Regions from separate parts of the Bacillus sp. TCT6 genome, predicted to be linked through region 2. Evidence: riboswitches for the same ligand, from Rfam matches in the RefSeq annotation. Region 2 holds a riboswitch; the other holds the start of a gene.
The links. Region 2 has a riboswitch for thiamine pyrophosphate ahead of tenA (thiaminase II). Riboswitches for the same ligand answer to the same signal wherever they lie in the genome.
Positions count from the first base shown of each region.

Region 1: another riboswitch for thiamine pyrophosphate. It lies ahead of thiT (energy-coupled thiamine transporter ThiT); the one in region 2 lies ahead of tenA (thiaminase II).

Region 1 covers NZ_JBVYHX010000001.1:4,454,718-4,464,072, reverse strand. Annotated here, with positions in the region: gene AC0ONG_RS22900 (diacylglycerol/lipid kinase family protein) at 1-473, opposite strand, end outside; gene hpt (hypoxanthine phosphoribosyltransferase) at 557-1,084, opposite strand; gene AC0ONG_RS22890 (hypothetical protein) at 1,246-1,461, shown strand; gene AC0ONG_RS22885 (hypothetical protein) at 1,644-1,976, shown strand; gene AC0ONG_RS22880 (LPXTG cell wall anchor domain-containing protein) at 2,155-2,646, shown strand; gene AC0ONG_RS22875 (class D sortase) at 2,736-3,356, shown strand; gene AC0ONG_RS22870 (response regulator transcription factor) at 3,396-4,088, shown strand; gene AC0ONG_RS22865 (sensor histidine kinase) at 4,085-5,935, shown strand; gene thiT (energy-coupled thiamine transporter ThiT) at 6,144-6,815, opposite strand; TPP riboswitch at 6,901-7,002, opposite strand; gene AC0ONG_RS22855 (FeoA family protein) at 7,197-7,424, shown strand; gene feoB (ferrous iron transport protein B) at 7,421-9,355, shown strand, end outside.
Region 2 covers NZ_JBVYHX010000001.1:2,268,763-2,278,117, reverse strand. Annotated here, with positions in the region: gene AC0ONG_RS11520 (heterocycloanthracin/sonorensin family bacteriocin) at 1-107, opposite strand, end outside; gene AC0ONG_RS11515 (DUF3937 domain-containing protein) at 561-824, opposite strand; gene tenA (thiaminase II) at 1,222-1,911, opposite strand; TPP riboswitch at 2,039-2,144, opposite strand; gene AC0ONG_RS11505 (D-alanine--D-alanine ligase) at 2,218-3,132, opposite strand; gene pdxR (MocR-like pyridoxine biosynthesis transcription factor PdxR) at 3,137-4,585, opposite strand; gene AC0ONG_RS11495 (homoserine dehydrogenase) at 4,675-5,700, opposite strand; gene AC0ONG_RS11490 (esterase/lipase family protein) at 5,788-7,029, opposite strand; gene AC0ONG_RS11485 (DUF3914 domain-containing protein) at 7,306-7,647, shown strand; gene AC0ONG_RS11480 (lipoprotein BA_5634 family protein) at 7,725-8,408, opposite strand; gene AC0ONG_RS11475 (ABC transporter permease) at 8,462-9,355, opposite strand, start outside.

The DNA of each region.
Region 1 (9,355 bases), 2.2 Mb from region 2:
GCTTTTTCTTCTGCATCGATATTGTTTGATACTTCAGATACGAGACCAATCCCCCAGAAGTTTAAGAAATGTTGTCCATTTGCTTTTGCAACGTCAACTGGTTTTATATGTTCTTTTGTAATAAGTTTTGCCGCTTCTGCAATGTTTTGCGGAACACCAAGTGTGCGAGAGAAGTCATTGCAAGTTCCACCTGGAATAATTGCAAGTGTAGGTCTAGTTTCGAGAGGTGCTAAGCCATTTGTGCATTCAAATACTGTTCCATCACCACCAAAGACGATAATTAAATCTACTTTACTAGCAAACTCTTGGCAATATTTTGTTGCATCACCTTGTTTTTTCGTATGAAGGATATGTAGATCAGGAAAAGCTGCGGCAAGAGGTGGTACGATTTTTGTTAAATTTGTATGTAAGTCACCTTGACCAGCTTTCGGATTTACGATGAGGAGTACTTTTTCAAATTTTGTCTTTGTCATTTTTATTCTCTCCCTTTGTCTTTTACGAATCGTGATAGAAAATAAACTTCCATCAGTAACTGATGGAAGCTTATTTTATTATATTATTCCGTTACAACTGAAGCAATAAATGGTAAGTTACGATATTTTTCCGCACAGTCGATACCGTATCCAACGATGAATTCATCTGGAATTTGGAAGCCAACATATTCAGCTGTTAAGTCTACTTTACGGCGTTCTGGCTTATCAAGTAATGTACAGAACTTGAGTGCCTTTGGTTTATGCATAAAGAAGTGGTCTTTTAGGAAATGAAGTGTTAAACCAGAATCGATAATATCTTCTACAACAATTACGTTTTTTCCAGTAATGTTTACGTCAATATCTTTTAGTAGTTTCACTTTTCCTGTTGTTTCTGTTTGATTTCCGTAGCTAGATGCAGAAATAAAGTCAATTGTTACATCATTTTTGATGTGACGAATTAAATCAGCAGCAAATACGAATGAACCTTTTAATACTGCGATAACTACGATTTCTTCTCCTTCAAAGTCACGTTCGATTTGAAGTGCTAATTCTTTCACTTTTGCTTGTAATTGTTCTTCAGAAATTAAAGTGTCTTTTATTTCAATATTCATTGTAATCCTCCTACAGTGTAAAACTTGCGAACATTTCGACTGTAAAGGATAGAATAGAAAAAGTCAAAGGAGATAGTAATTTTTTACAAAGATAAAGACAAAATCATCTGATGATATGATATACTAAGCACATTAAGAAAACGCTTCCAAAAAGGGTGAATATGATGAAGAAGAAACAGTACACAAGTGTAACATTTATAAAAGCATTACTTTTAACAATTGTTCTTGGCCTGTTGGCTTACGTAATTGATGTACCTGCGATTCGTATTTCATTAATTGGAATGACTTTAGTGTTAGGAGCAATTTCGCACGGTATGATGTCGCAGCTAAAAGAAGCTGGACTTGATGATATGAGAAATCATATAGATAAAAAGTAAGAAACCTTCATTATATAGAGTGAAGGTTTTTTGTTTCTTACAAAAATGTAAGGTAGTTGTAAGGCAAATCGATAGTTGCATAATAGCATTTTGGATAAACTATGGGTGTAAGGTAAAAGGCAAGCATATTTTAGGTAAATTAAGTTTTAGGCACTCTATATGTGAAAAAGGAGTAGGAGGGCATGGAGAAACGTTGGACGACCTTTTCTTTTTTAGCGACTAGTAATACCGTAATGCTAGATGGAAAAATGGATTTTTTGCACTTGTTTGATCGTGAAGATGATCATTCTTCTTCTAAATTTACAATGAAATGGAATAAATGGAGCGAAAGTTGTAGGTTTGAAGAAGAGGCCCCTAACGAAGAGCAAAAGATTATTTTGACAAACCCTATTAAAGCGTGGGTTGTTCAACGTCGTAAGTGTAACGTCAAAAATCACTTCAAGAAAACTGAGCCGAGACAATTAGTTATCGCTCCGGCCCGTTCTACTTCCAAATCGCGCGAAAGTAACATGTAAATATTGAGACACACACCCGAAAAAAACATCGTATATATTGCGATGTTTTTTTCTTTTTCTACAATGAAATCTTTAAATGAATTATATTTCATCTGCATCTTATATTTATATCTCTTGCTTATTCTAGTAATACATCCGATGCGAGTTGATGTGAATAAAATATAAGGAGAGAATGAAGATGAAAAAGAGACTATTACCAATTTGTGCAATGGCACTTTTAACAGTAGGATATTCTTCAGTAGCGAGTGCTTCAACAGGAACATTGACAAAGGAAGAAGCAGCGCAAATGCAGCAAGATAAAGCTAAAAAAGAAGAAGCAATTAAGGAACAGCAAAAAAGTGAAATAGAGAAAAAGGAAGCGGCACAAGTACAAGAAAAAAATGATATGGCTAAAGAAGAGGAAGCAATAAAAGCTGAGAAAAAAAGTGAAGAAGAGAAAAAGAGAATAGCGCAAGAACAGTTAAAAAACGATATGGCCAAAAAAGAAGTAGCTATAGAAGCTGGGCAAAAGAATGAAGTAGCTAAAAAAGAAGTAGCCAAGCCAGTTGTACAAGGTGAAAAATTGCCAAACACGGCATCAAATAACGTGGTAATGATGGGATTAAGTGCAGCCCTTGTAGCACTAGGTACATTATTTGGTTTGAATCGTCGCAGTAAGTTTAAAGCGTAAATAAAATATTGTCCTATAAAGAATGGGATAATTTCATATATTAAAAATGGTAGGTTACTCCTACCATTTTTGGCATGGAGGGATGAAACATGAAGTTACTCAATTATATCGGTATCATATTGATGGCTATAGGGCTATTCATGGGATCCTATTACGCTGTGGAATGGTATAAAGGAAAGAGCTCTGCCGGGCAATTAACAGCAGAAGAAATAAAGAGCCTTAAAAATATACAAGATACTCAACTTTCTCATGAAACACCTGTAACCACTCAAGTGCCTTCTTCTCAAACAGAACATAAAGAAGGAGAAAAGGTAGCGATGTTAAACATACCGAAAATAAAGAAGAAGTTTTCTATATATTGGGGAGCGGATGATACGACTCTGAAAAAAGGAGTTGGTATGTTTGTTAGTGATTTAACGACAACTCCATCTGGAGGGGGACATACTGTACTGAGTGGACATCGAGATACTGTATTTACAGATTTAGGAGAGTTGAAAGAAAAGGATACCCTTGTTTTAGAGTATGATAATAAAACGTACACATATGAAATTCAAAAGACATGGATTACTCATGCGGATGATCGTAATGTTATTATAAAAAAAGAAGAACCGATATTAACACTGACAACTTGTTATCCATTTGATTATATAGGGGATGCACCAGATAGATATATTATCGAGGCGAAGTTAACTGGCAGTTATTCAAAATGAAATTATAGTTTCTGAAAGCAGGAGGGGGATATATAAGTTATGTCAAAAAACATTTTAATTGTTGAAGATGAAGATATATTACGTGAAATATTAAAAGATTATTTTTTAAGTGAACAATATGTAGTGTTTGAAGCGAGGGACGGGAAAGAGGCTTTAGTTGTATTTGAAGAAGAAGAAGAAGTTGATTTAGTTATTTTAGATATTATGTTGCCAGAACTCGATGGATGGTCTGTTTGCCGAAGAATTAGGAAGACGTCCGAGGTGCCTATTATTATGCTGACGGCGCGCGTAGATGAAGATGATACGTTACTTGGTTTTGAACTTGGGGCAGATGACTATGTGACGAAGCCGTATAGTCCACCCATTCTATTAGCAAGAGCGAAACGATTATTAGAAAGTAGAAAGGCATCGAAGAAACCTTTAGAGAATGAAGATGATACGTTATCGATTCATGGCATCCAAGTTCATTTTCCGTCACGTACTGTTACTGTTGATGAGGCAGATGTTAGTTTAACGCATACGGAGTTTGAAATATTAGTGTATTTCATGAAAAACCAAGGAATTGTACTAACAAGGGAACAATTAATTTCAAGAATTTGGGGATATGAATTTGCTGGTGATGATCGAACGGTTAATAGTCATATTCGTAATTTAAGAAATAAATTAGGAGAGAAGGCAAAGTACATTACAACTGTAGTACGAACAGGTTATAAATTTGAGGGAAATGTATGAAGAAAGGAATTGTACTAAAATTATTTACTCTTACAACAGCATTATGTATGTTGATTTTAGCGACGATATTTATTGGACAAACGATATTTTTTAAACAATATTATGCGAATCGAAAAGTGGAAGATATTAAAGTGAATTTAAATTCCTTTGAGAAGAATTATCTAAACTACACAGGAAATGCAGAAGGAATTCAGAAACTTGAGCAAGACTTTTTTAGGGAAAATAATACGTGGATTACGACACTAGATCAGAATGGGAATTTAAAACATGTGGATGATTTTTATTTTGAGGTAACGATAGATCGTAGGCAACAAAAGAGCTTTGGACAACAACTATTCAAGATACCCTTATACAATCTCGTCAATATAGAGGAGATTGATAATAAATCATTAGAGCAGTTTTTAGGACAAGAGATTTATTTTTCTGGAGTGAGAAAAGAAGATAGTTTTATTCCATTCTCTTTTTCTTTATCTAAGCAGAATTTAAGTGGATCTAATAAACCGTTAGAAAAAGCATTTCAGGAGAAAATAAAATTAGATGAGGAGAAAAAGAGAGCGGCTGGGGAGCAACTTGCTAAGGAAAAGAAACCAGCCGTACAGGAAGAAGCTGCTCAGGAATTAGGCGTTTACATAGGAGGACGTGTTACAAAAGTACAGTTACCAGATGTAAACGGTCCTGTGAATCCAATTTATAAAAATAGCATATTTTTAGATAATATTAAGGGTTTTCAAACCGATTTATTATTAAAAGAAAGCAATAAAATACGATATACAACACAAACAATAGATTATGAAAAGAATGATATAAAATATAAATTATTAGTTAAGCCAATAAAAGAAAAAGACGGATCAGTAGCATATATATATGCAATGGCTTCTTTACAGCCTGTAGATGAAGCTGTACAAATGGTGCAAGATTATTACATATACATCATTGCATTTGTAGTCGTTCTTATTTTTTTAGCTTCGTTTTATTATTCAAAGCAAATTGCCAAACCGTTATTAAAAATAAATGATACGACGAAGAAAATAGCGCATTTAGATTTTACAGAAAAAATACCGATTACTTCAAAAGATGAAATTGGTGATTTATCGAAAAATATTAATATACTTTCTAACAAATTAAATTCTCATATCGGACAGCTTGAACAAGATATTGAAAAGGAAAGAAAGTTAGAAAATACACGGAAAGAATTCATTTCTGGTGTTTCGCATGAATTGAAAACACCGCTGAGTATTATGAAAAGTTGTATTTCCATTTTAAAAGACGGGGTAGCTGAGCATAAAAAAGAGTATTATTTTCAGGCGATGGAGAGAGAAGTAGACAAAATGGATACTTTAATTTTGGATATGCTTGAGTTAGCTAAATTTGAATCTGGTACATATAAAATGAAAAAGTCTTCGTTTTATATTGATACAGTAATTGAAGATATATGTGAACATCTATCTGTGGAAATAGAGAAAAAAGAACTTCATGTCCATAAAAATATACGTTCATTTGAAGTGATTGCAAATCAAGGCCGAATTGAACAAGTCATTGTGAACTTCATTACGAATGCAATACGTTATACACCAAATAAAGAGGATATTATTATTTCGACAATAGATGATAAAGATCGTATAAAAGTGTGCATTGAAAATAAAGGTACTCACATTGAAGAAGAACAATTAGATAAAATTTGGGATCGCTTTTATCGCGTGGATGCAGCTCGGCAGCGTTCACAAGGTGGGACGGGACTTGGGCTTGCTATTTCTAAAAATATTTTAGAATTACACGATGCTGAATATGGAGTAAAGAATACAGGAGACGGTGTATTATTTTACTTTTACTTACCGAAAAAAGCGTAGATAATGCATGCTACGCTTTTTTTAATTTATTTTCATACTATCTTTACCTAATCTTTATTTTTAAACGATATAATCTGGTTAGAAAACGAGGTTATGTAAGGAGTCGATGAACCGTGCATAGCAATTGGCTAAGTATAATGGTATTTATTTTCTTTTGTGCATTTATTGTATTTTTAATTGATATTACGATATGAAAAAAGAGCGCTCATTAAGCGCCCTTTTTTTGTGTATTCATTTGATAAGCACTGATGCTTTTGAATAAACGTGGTGAAGTGATAAATAAAAATATAAGTAAAACGGTACATAGAATATAGGAACCAATCATTGTACTACCGTTAAATATTAAAGAATATAGAACTGCTGATTGTCCTTTTGGTGCATATTGTCCCCAGAAAATGATACCAGCGATAAAGTGACAGAAGTAACGAGCTAGACTACCGATAAAAGTAGCGACGATAATATATCCAATTACTTTCTTCCCTTGGTTTGGTTTTGATGAAGGTTTGTCTTTACGGCTACCTAAGTTTGATTGTTCTTCGTTATTTTCATTGGATGTTAAAAGCGCCTTTTGAATTGGACGATAGAATAAACCAGCAAACCCAATGAATGCGAAAGCAATGAAGTATTCAATTAATACTTGAATTGGTGTTACGATAATGGCATCGCCTACAACAATTTGTAATAATCCCCAAATTAAGCCTCCTAAGAAAGCCATTTTGAAACCCCAGCGATAAGCGATAATAAAAATAGGAATCATTGCAAAAGATATAGAACCGCCTGTAGCTGATATTTTTATTGAAAGTGGTAAAATGTCGATGACCATGGCGAAGGCTGCAAGAATAGCAGATTCAATCATCGCTTGTAAATTGGTGTTACGCATGTTGTCTCCCCCTAAATCCAAGTTGTACAAAAAAGAATAGATATCATAGGAGGATACGAAATACGTAAATGAAAAGAGGTATGTATTTCGGACGTTTGCACAATCCCTGCGTTAGCATTAACTAACAGGTTCGAAGGGTCGGAACGAAGTGTTCCCTCTCAGCGGCATGGCTCCCCCAGTGATAACGAGATTCTTTATTTGTTATTGTTTATTGTAAGCGAAATGGATGGGAATGGCAAACGAATCTGTTATGACAATTATTGAAATAGAATTGTAGCGAAATGTTAATAAATATGAAGCAAAAGGGTATAGTACAAGAGAAATAGAGTGTGCTATAATTCTTCTGAAAATAATTATCATTCTCTTCGGAGGGGGAAGGTTATGAGCTTAGTAGATATTAAAATCGGTGAGAAAGTGCTAGTGAAAAGTGTTCAGTCTTTAGATTATTTACTAAAGAGAAGATTGGCTGCTTTCGGTCTTTCTGAAGGAAGCGAACTTCGTATGAAGCAAAAGGCGATGTTCAAAGGTCCTTGTACATTGGAGTGTCGTGGACAGTTAATTAGTATTCGTCATTGTGACGCGAAAATGATAAAGGTGGAATTAGCGTGAATAAGGTTGCTTTGCTAGGGAATCCAAATACAGGAAAGACATCATTATTTAATGCACTTACTGGTTCTTATGAATACGTAGGAAACTGGAGCGGTGTAACAGTAGAAAAAAAGGTTGGTAAATTAAAAGATAGACAAGGAACATTAATTGATTTACCAGGTGTTTATGATTTAAATCCAGTTTCACGTGATGAAGGTGTTGTAACAAACTTTCTATTAACAGAAGAATTTCAGCATATGTTAAATATTGTGGATTCTTCGCAGTTTGAACGAAATATGCATTTAACGTTGCAGTTGCTCGAATTTGGCAAGCCAGTTTCAATTGGTCTAAATATGGTTGATGTGGCGAAGCAAAGAGGAATTGTGATCGATGTAAAACGTTTATCCGAATTATTAGGCGTAACAGTCGTTCCTGTCGTTGCAAGAAGTGGAAAAGGTTGTGAAGAACTACTTGCGACCCTTAAAGAAAATGACAAAAACGAGAAAAAACCATTCATTATTTCATATGGTGTACAAATGGATGAAGGAATTGAAGAGGTAATTTCTCTTTTAGAGAAAGCGAATTACGAGCATCCGAGATGGTTAGCACTTCAATTTTTAAGCAATAACGAAGTAGTAGAAAAAGAAATAAAAGCATTACCAATTTATAAGGAACTTGTAGCCATTCGATCTCGCCTAGAGGGAAAACTTGATTGTACGTTGGAAGAGCACATTTACAAAACTCGTGAAGCGTATATTGAAAAGTTAAAAACAAATGTTATGAAGCATGAGAAAGAAGGGAAAATTCCTTTTTCGGAAAAAATTGATAGACTAATTACGCATAAAATTTTAGGACTTCCAATCTTTTTAGCAGTTATGTTTTTTATTTTTCAGGTTACGTTTACGTGGATTGGGACACCTTTATCGGATATGTTAGATGAGTTTTTTGGTGGCCAGCTTACGGATTGGGTGACGGTTGGACTTACAAGTATTGGAGCTTCTCATTTTATTCAAGCGCTCGTTACAGAAGGTATTATTGCCGGTGTTGGTGCTGTATTAGTATTCGTACCACAAATCTTTGCACTATTCTTTTTCATTTCATTATTAGAAGACTCAGGATATATGGCGCGAATTGCAGTTGTTATGGATCGAATTATGGAGTTCTTCGGTTTAAACGGAAAAGCGTTTATTCCGATGATTATCGGTTTTGGATGTAACGTTCCAGGTATTATGGCAGCGAGAACGATTGAACAAGAAAAAGAACGTTTACTTACAGTTCTTGTAACACCATTTATGTCTTGTTCGGCACGTTTGCCTGTATACGCATTATTTGCGGGCGTATTCTTCCCTCATAGTCAGGCAACTGTTGTATTTTCTTTATATGTTGCAGGTATTGTTCTTGCATTACTAGTTACAAAAATTATGTCTCTTACAATTTTAAAAGCGGAAAAGTCTATTTTCGTAATTGAACTACCTCCTTACCGCGTGCCACAAGCGAAAACGTTATGGCTAAGCACGTGGGAGAAAGGGAAAGGATTTGTTCGTAAAGCAGGTACATTCATCTTTGGTGGTTCTGTTGTCATTTGGTTATTAAACTATGCAGGTCCATCAGGATTTGGTGTTGATATGGGAGACAGTTACTTAGCGATGATTGGTGGGTTTATCGCACCGTTATTTGCACCGCTCGGCTTCGGAACGTGGCAAGCTGCAGCATCCCTTTTAACAGGATTTTTAGCAAAAGAAGTTGTCGTTTCTACAATGGCAATTATTTATGCAGTTAAAGAAGATGTGCTTGGAAACGTAATGGGAGCACATTATACAGCATTATCAGCTTATGCATTTATGTTCTTTATTTTATTATATGTTCCATGTTTAGCGACGGTGGCTGTTATTAAACGTGAAACAGGATCAGCCAAATGGACGATTTTCTCAGTCGTTTATCCACTCGTTGTT
Region 2 (9,355 bases):
TCAATATAGTAATATGGATATTGATTTTGCTGGTCCCAATAGACAATATTTCCAGATCGGTAATCATTAAGGCTTAACGCTTGTATTTCTTGTTGAAACTGATTCATTTTCATAACCTCCGTTTATAAAATACAACCTCATTGATGCTTCCCTATATTTCTGTTCGTTACATCTAAGTAGAAATAGCGCTATAAACTAAGTTCAATACGTACACCAACAAAGTATGACTTATCACTAGATGATGCACCTTGTTCATATACCTATTTTTACTATGGGCTCATTTTTATAAATAGAAATTATAAAATATAAATTCTAGCGTCATATCTTCATACTTACTAAGCTCAATTAATTTCTCAATAATCACGCGGACAAATCCTATATATTTCCATATATCACTTAGATTTTCTTGTACTGTAAATGCCTTTGCTATAACACCTCTAAGTAACCGGTTTCTATGACGGTTAAGAAATTCCTATAAAGAAAAAAGCCCTAATTAGGGCTTTTTATTCTATTTCTCCAGCAAAGCTCTCTATGAAATTTCTAATTGAAAAAAGACACACTTAGATTGATGCGTCTTTTTGTGATGCCTCTTTTGTGAAATCATATAATGCAATTGCGCCTAAAAGAACAAGTATACCTTGAGGAACATCTAGTAAAATAGTTTTCCAAATTTCTGGAATTACCCATTTAATATCTGCTGCTGTTTCAAGATATGTTTGGAAATAGCTGATTGTAAAATTAATTATCCCTAAAAATACAAACAACGATAAACCAAATCGAATTAATTTCTTATTTGTAAACATATAACACCTCTCAAAATTCATTGGATATTCCTGCTTTTGCTTCTTTATATTTCCATATCTCTATATTTGATTTTAACACACAAAGAACTCAAAAAAATACAATATGCAAATTTGCATATTGTATGAACAGCACTTCATGTTAACTTAGAAATTCCTGCAAAGAAAAAACAACTCCGTTACAGCTAACAGCTCGGGTTTCTTTTCTTATTTAACTTCATACCACCAACATTTACGTTCTTTAATTGTAAAATAAATGTGACAGAAGTTTATCCAGTTAATGCGTAGACAATTAAATGAGCTAAATTATCGATATTCTATTTCACCATATCCGTAGCACTAATGACTTTACGCAAATTTGACAAGAAAAAATATAGAGATAGGTATGATCCATACCTATCTCTAACATTACTTCTATTCTTTATCCAATTACGTCTTTTACGTCTGTATCCACTGGCCACTTTTCTAATGTATAAGCCATTTCCCAAAATGAATATTCATATTGACTGCTAATAATAAAATGCTGTTTCATACGCTTGCGGTCTGCCTCTGTTACTTTTTCAGCAATAGTATCTAACCGTATAATTTGTTCTTCAACTAGCATACGGAACCAATCAGATCCATAAGCAGAAATCCATTCGTTATAAATTGGCTCTTCCGGCTGACATTCTTTTAAACGTTCCCCAATTTCGTAATACAACCAATAGCAAGGTAAAATTGCTGCAATGATATCTCCTAAATGCCCTTCATACGCAGCACGATACATATGTGAAGTATACGCATATGCAGTTGGCGCAGGAATAAAATTATCTTTTTCTTCTTTTGTTATCCCTAGCTTTTTAGCAAAATTCTCATGTAAAGATAACTCGGCCTCATATGTATTTTGAGCATGATGTGCCATACGAGCTGTCGTCTCTAATTCAAGAGCTTTTGCAGCTCCTAAAGTTTGTACTCTAGCAAAATGACTCAAATAATATGAATCTTGAAGCACATAATAGCGAAAACTAGCTAAATCTAACGTTCCTTCACCAAGTTTTTTTACAAAAGGATGGTTAAAACTCGCTTCCCAAATTGAATCTACTTCTTTACGTAATGATTGTGAAAAAGTCATTTAAATCCCTCCAATAATGTATAAAATATAAGTATTTATCCACAATTATTAAAGCTGTAAAATAAAAAAACTTTCTTTACAGGCGTAAAGAAAGTGAAATTGACAGTATTTATTTACTCATTAAATAGCAACGTCTTTCCCACTTCCCTACGCTGGCATTAACCAGATCAGGTACTAAGAGTCTCAAAATCACATTTGATCTCAGCCTATAAAAGGCCCCCCTAGTGGATAAATATTTTGTTTTTATAATGTATTCATCATAGCATACTTCGTGAAACTGTCAAAAGAATTAGTTATATAATCCCCTTAAAACCCTTCTTCTTTTCTAACTTTTAATGATGTTTCAATAATCATATCTAATAGTTTGCTATAACTAATCCCCGCTGCTTCTGCACTTTTTGGCAATAAACTTGATTGTGTCATCCCTGGTAATGTATTAATTTCCATTACATATGGAATTCCATCCTTCACCATCATATCAACTCTTGCATAAACACTACATTTTAATGCTTTATAACAAGCCAGTGACGCTTTATTTACACGTTCATTAATTTCCGCTGGAAGTTCGATAACTTCCTCAACTGTACTAGTATCATCATATTTTGCATTGTAGTCAAAGAACTCGGCTGCATGTCGAATTGAAACTATAGGTAACTGTTTTCCATCCAGAATGGAACATGTAATTTCATCACCTTTTACATACTTCTCAATTACTACTTCAGAATCCCATTCAAATACAGTTTCTAGCATTGAGATCAATTCATTTTTATTGTAAACGATTTTCACCCCGACACTCGATCCGCCAGAGTTTGGTTTTACCACTAATGGAAATCCTAACTTATCTAACTCATCAAGCTTTAGATCCTCCATTTTTGTAAGTTCAATCCAATCTGGTGTTTCTACACCTTCATAACGTAAAATCTTTTTCGAAATATTCTTATCCATACATATACTACTAGATAACATATTACTTCCGCTATAAGGAATCCCTAAACTCTCCAGTGTTCCTTGAACTGTCCCATCTTCTCCATATTTCCCGTGTAATGCGAGCAACGCAAAGTCAATGTCTTTCGCTTTTTCAATTAAATCCATTTTTTCATTTAATGTAATTGGGACTATTTCATACTTATTTTTATCTAAATGAGCAATCATTTCATTCCCTGTCATAATTGAAACTTGTTTTTCAGACGATACCCCGCCCATAATAACACCGATTTTCATTTTCTCAACTCCAAATTTCATTTTTTAATGTATCACCAATTATTTTAATTCCCCGAACTATTTCTTCTTCTTTCAAGCGCGAAAACCCTAATCGGAAAGTGTTCGCCCCTTCTCCATCAGAGTAAAAAACATCTCCAGGTGAAAACGTAACGCCTTTCTCATAACACTTTTGTAAAAGTGTGCGGGCATTCATATGCTCTTCTAGCTCTATAAATAAATGAAGTCCACCATCTCCAGTCATTCTTTTGAAAGGAATGAACTGATTACACGCGCCGACAGCTAACTCATATTTTTTCTTATAAACCGATCTTGCCTTTTTTAAATATTTCTCAAAATATCCCTCATGTAAATATTGAAATAGAACCGCTTGATCTAACGTAGATGTGTGGATTGTTCTTGCTCTTTTTACGCTTTCTAAATAATGAATCAGCTCTTTATCTGCAATAATCCAACCTACACGTAAACCAGGGAAAAGTACCTTTGAAAAGCTACTAATATAAATCACATTATTGCCAGCTCCAGCAAAAGTTAATAAGGGAGCTAAATGTGAACCTGAATAACGTAATTCTTCATTAAATCCGTCCTCTATAATAGGAACCTTATATTTCGAGAATAACCTCATCAATTCCGTTCTTTTCTCTGAACTCGTAACAATACCGGTTGGATTATGATAAGAAGGAATTAAATAAGCAAAATCAAAATCTTTTTCACGTAAGCTTTTTTCAACTTCATTCGTATCAATACCATCCTCATTCATATCAATCCCATGAACTTCAAGTCCATGTAAACGGAACAGCTTTAGTGCAGCGTGGTGAGTTGGATTCTCACAAATGACACGACCGGATTTTTTTGATAAAGAAGAAAGTACAATATCCAATCCTTCTGTAAATCCATTTGTAATTAGAATATCTTTATTCGAAATGTCTACACCTTTCATTTCCATGTAATGAAGTAAATAATTCATTAACGGTTTATATCCCTTTGCATATCCGTAGTTCAATACGATGTCCCCTTCAATGGACATACGAGTAAGAAAAGCTCTTTTGAAGTTTTCAACATCAAATAGCTTCTCATCCGGGGCTATACTATTAAAAACAATCATTCCCTTTTCCCAACGAACACCATGTTTCATTAAATCTAATTCATCCGCTAATGCGGTCACTGTATTAAGTTTATTTTTCCAATCTATTTCAACAGACGAAGTGTTAGATATATCTACCTTCGCAACAAAGTTCCCTTTTCCTTTAACTGCATAAATGAGTCCTTCTTGCTCTAAATCTGCATAAGCAGCAAGTACAGTGTTTCTACTCACACTTAGTAATTCACTTAGTTCCCTTGTTGATGGGATTTTTTGATTCCCGAGCAAGTGCCCTTTCATAATCATCTTCTTCAAATAATCTTTCAATTGAATATAAACGGGACGATCTTTAACAACTTTAAAATCCTTAAACAATTCCTTACCCCCTGCAATCATTTTTGCATATTTATTTCATTCACAAAAGGTCCACGACATATGTATTTTTTATAAAGGGCGGTACGGTCTTACAAGTCTTTTCGATATAAGTTAATTACATCTTTTAAAGCTGCAGCTGCAGCGCCTCGTGGATTAGAAGCCCCACCAATTGTAGTAACTTGTCCCATCGTATCTGTAAAGAACGTAATTCCTTTTTCGGTCCCATTTACTTTTGCTAACGGATGATCTTTTTCTATTTCGCACGGTTCAACATTTAAATTCACATTGCCACCCTCATCCTTATATATTGATGCTATTAATTTAATAATTTTATGTTGTTCCTTAGCATTTTGTATTTGCTGTTTTGTAACGTGCTCGATTCCTTTTATATGTATATCAGTAAGTGTTTTCTCTGTTTCCATTAAGCTGTTTGTCAAAAGTAACAATTTACACGCACTATCTGAACCACTTATATCTAATATAGGGTTTGTCTCAGCAATTCCTTTATTTTGCGCTTCTTTCAGTGCTTCTTCAAATGTCATATCTTCCTCATACATTTTCGTAAGAATATAATTAGTTGTTCCATTTAATATTCCTTCTATTTTTTCAATACTGCAACCGGCTAAACTAAATTGTCCGATATCTAGCGTCGGTAGTGCAGCGGCTGTTGCACCGCTATATCGAATTCGTACATTTACGCCTCTTGCTGCTTCATTTATTTCTCTCCAGTTTGTAACGAGTGCACCTTTTGAAATTGCTACTATATCCATCTGTTTCTCAATCGCTTGTTTCATATATTGTTTCCCTGGATTTCCATCTTTAAGATTTGTAACTGTTGATTCTACCAATACAGTACCACTTATGCTAGTTGTTGCACGTTCCTTCGGATGATACTCTAAATATTTTTCAATTGCAGCGGTACCGCCACCATACATCAATAAATGATGAAGAGATAAGCCGTCTTCATTATGTATTGCAATATTTCTTCCTAATACGCCACTTACAACTAATTGAATCCCATATGTTTCATATATATATGAATACTTTTCATTTAATAATTTTATAAACTCTCTGCCTACTGTTCCGTATCCTGATAATACAACTTGAATCTTCATAATATCCCCCCATATTTTTCTACCAAACCCCTCTTTCAATATAATATAAAGCGCTCTCGAATTCCATCGAGAGCGCTTTATTATTACTTATTTCGGTAAACGTGATAGCTTTTCAGCAATTGTTCTATAAAACTCTTGAATGCTAGAAAAACCTAACGAGTCTGAAACACTTAATCCTACCATGTCGAGATGATCCCAATTCGCTTTCGTTTCGATATGATTCCATTTTCCAACCTGTAATGACTCATGATTATTTACAGCAACATTAGAAATTGGTGCAATCATAGAATTGGTATTTACTACACCATCATTTTGCCACCAAGAAGTATCAACTAACGGACGGTTTTCTTCATATCTCGCATAAGAACCTAAGAAAAATGCATTCCCCATCAACACTTTATTCATCGTTATATGAGGCAAATGTAAACCTGTAATAGGTGCTGCTTGTGATGCATGTCCACTATAAGATAAGTAATAAACATCCGGTTGCGTCTTTACCCAATTATTTAACTCCTTTGCACCATCTGTACTTAAATCCCATTGACTTATATCTTTTGTATTTTTCCAAAGTGAACTATTTAGAATACGATTACTATATTGGAAAAAGGACTCTCCAGCAATCTTCTTTATACCCCATTGATCCAATTTAAAATCATATAAAGATAAATTATTGTTTCCTCCAAAGCTCGCAGCTGTAATGAGTAAATCTTTAACGAACGGCAGCAGAAGACTACCATCCGCAAGTGTTGTACCGTTGTGAGGGGTTGCTAATGTTGTAACACTATGAACATATGATTTTCCACCTTCAAATAGTGGTGATATTTTGGTGTCTGGGTGATTTTTCGCATAATTCTTTTCTTCAAAACTACCTTCTTTTAATAGCTGTACTAATGTTCTAATCGTTTGTCCACCCATGCTATGCCCAACTAAATGAACTTTATTTGTTTCACTCCAATTCGGCGTAAAACCACTATAAGTTCTGCCAAAACGATTATGTCCATGTTTCTCAGCATGCGAGGCACCATAGTCTACTGTGCCACCGCTAATTTGCGCATACAATTCACATGCACGATCCCAGTTACTAGAAACAGGTCCAACAGCTGCGGTATGTACCGTATAACCATTTCGTTTCAAATCTTCCTGTATATCATGAACACCACCCCAATACTTTACGCCAAGCATTTCTTCTCTACCCCATCCAGCAAATCCATTCACCAATATGATAGGATAATTATTTGGTTGCCTCTCTTCAGCATATGATATTTTCGCTGCGAATGAACATAAGGTCACTAATGCGAAAAAACATATTTTTAAAAATAACTTCCCCATACTTTCTCCCCCTAATAAAACGTTTACATTTTTCTCCTAAAAATTAACAGAATGTTTTAACAACTTAAACATAATGTAAAGTATTTTATATACGTTGTATATATAGAAAACATATACAATTGTTGATAAATATTAATTCAAGTGAACATTTACTTTTTACAATACAACTTGTAAATCTGTTTATTTGAATTTATAATTAGATATAGTTTCCTCATGTTAAAAAGATTTAAAAACCATAAGAAAACTAATCTCATTGCTTGAAAAGGAGGAAAAAGCATGCAAATCGGATCAAATATTCATACATTATCTCAACCTACTAAAATAACTCCATCTACTCTTGAGCATAATACTATCTCTTCTACTAAACTGGAAAGTAAGAAAGTAAATGATCCTATCAAGTTTGATATTCGTTCATCTGAAAAAGAAATGAAACAGCCTGAGCATAAATTTAATGAATTAGATTTATGGAAGATGTTAAAGGATAAAGGTGTTCCTTTATGGATAATCCTTGAAATGCTACAAAAGGCTCGTAAAGAAAAAGAAGCCCAAAATAATTCAGTTCAAAATTCAAATGCGATTGAGGAAACAAACGAGACTCGATTAAATGAAGTAATGTAAAGCATAATATTTGATTGGTCTACAAACTAAAAAGAGTTCGGGGGTGATAAAGTTTCTATCAACCTCGAACTCTTTTTTTATGATTTTTCTCCAATCGTTACAAACTGGAAAGATACTTTTCCTTCCAAACCTTTAATTAGTTTTTTTACTTTAACATTTTCATTAACCAATGTATTATCTGTCGACATTTTAGGTTTTTCGTCACCTAGAGATTTTTTCAAATGAAGAAGATGCATTTTCATTTCATTTGCCTTTATTTCTTTATACACACTATTTTTTGCTACAATCATATACCATTCCGTTGAATATTTACGATTGTTACCTATCCAAGCATCACTATCGTATGTAACAGGAATCTCTTCCCCTCCTATTTTAATACTTTTCATAGTCTTATCGTCTTCACTTGTAAATAATAGTGACCCTTCTTTTGGGAATTTCGGTAACGTATCTATAATATAATTGGAGCCATTATCTTGTTTTCGAAAAAGTTTTTCTTTAATCAATGCTTGTGCTGTAGATTCATTTAAAATTAAGACATTTCCATTTCCAACTTCCCCTTTTTTCACAGAAAACACTTCATTTTCTTCCGTAATTTCCTGATAACGATTAATAATTGGTGAAATATTATTTTCATCTCCAATAATTAATACACCGTTTGCAGGAAATGAGTTGTCCTTTTTAGAACATGCACTAAAGCTTATTAAAAGTATTATAGTTAACATAAAAATAGTTAATATTCTTTTCATCACGATTCCTTTCATCATACAGTTCATTTTTCCACATACTTTAGTGTAGTCTTACAAGCTAATAAATTCTATTGCTCCATAACCTTATAAAGCTTTTGCAGGTAACGCCAACGGGTTATAAAGAAATATAAAACTTGTATACATATAAATGAAATTAAAATAACGATAGAGCTATTTATGATAGAAAAATCGACTAATTGCTGTAATGCTATATAAGCAACTACAGTATGAATCACTGCAACGAAAATTGGTAAAAAGAACATTAATAATAACTGCCTCGTTACAACTTTTTTCAACTCACCTTTACTTAATCCCATTTTCGAAATCATTTTATATTGCTGTTGGTCGCGATCCAAATCTGTATATAATCGGAAATAAATAAAACTAGCGGCGAATGTAAAGAAGACGATTCCAACTAAAATACTTACCATAAGTAATAAACCATTCTTTTGCTTTGCTTCCAACAAGTTTAATGTTAAAGCTTCAAAGTAGAAATCTCTGTCCCTAAGATTTTTATCGAATATACTCTTTAATTGATTTGAAATCTCTTTCGTTTTTATCCAATCATCTACAACAAATCCGTAAGTACGATATGGAATTTCTTTATTAACTGGGTCACTAGTAAGAGGTATTCCATCATATACCTGATCTTGAACAGCGATATAAATAGTTCTAGAATCATGTGGTAAAACTAAATTTTCTACAGCTTTTTTCACATGAAATGTCTTTGTCCAGTCACCTTGAATGACTTCTATATTCTTTTTATACTCGCCATTTTTAAATTCTTGTTTTTGTGATACGACTCCAGGAATTAATAAAATTTCATCTTCTTTTTCAATTGTTTCTTGTTGATAGCCTAGTGCTTTAGCAAGATCGTTGTATTCACTTAACTTCATTACATTTACGCCATTTTCTGTGTATATATATGAAGATGAAGCCATTCGATACGGAATATTAGCATC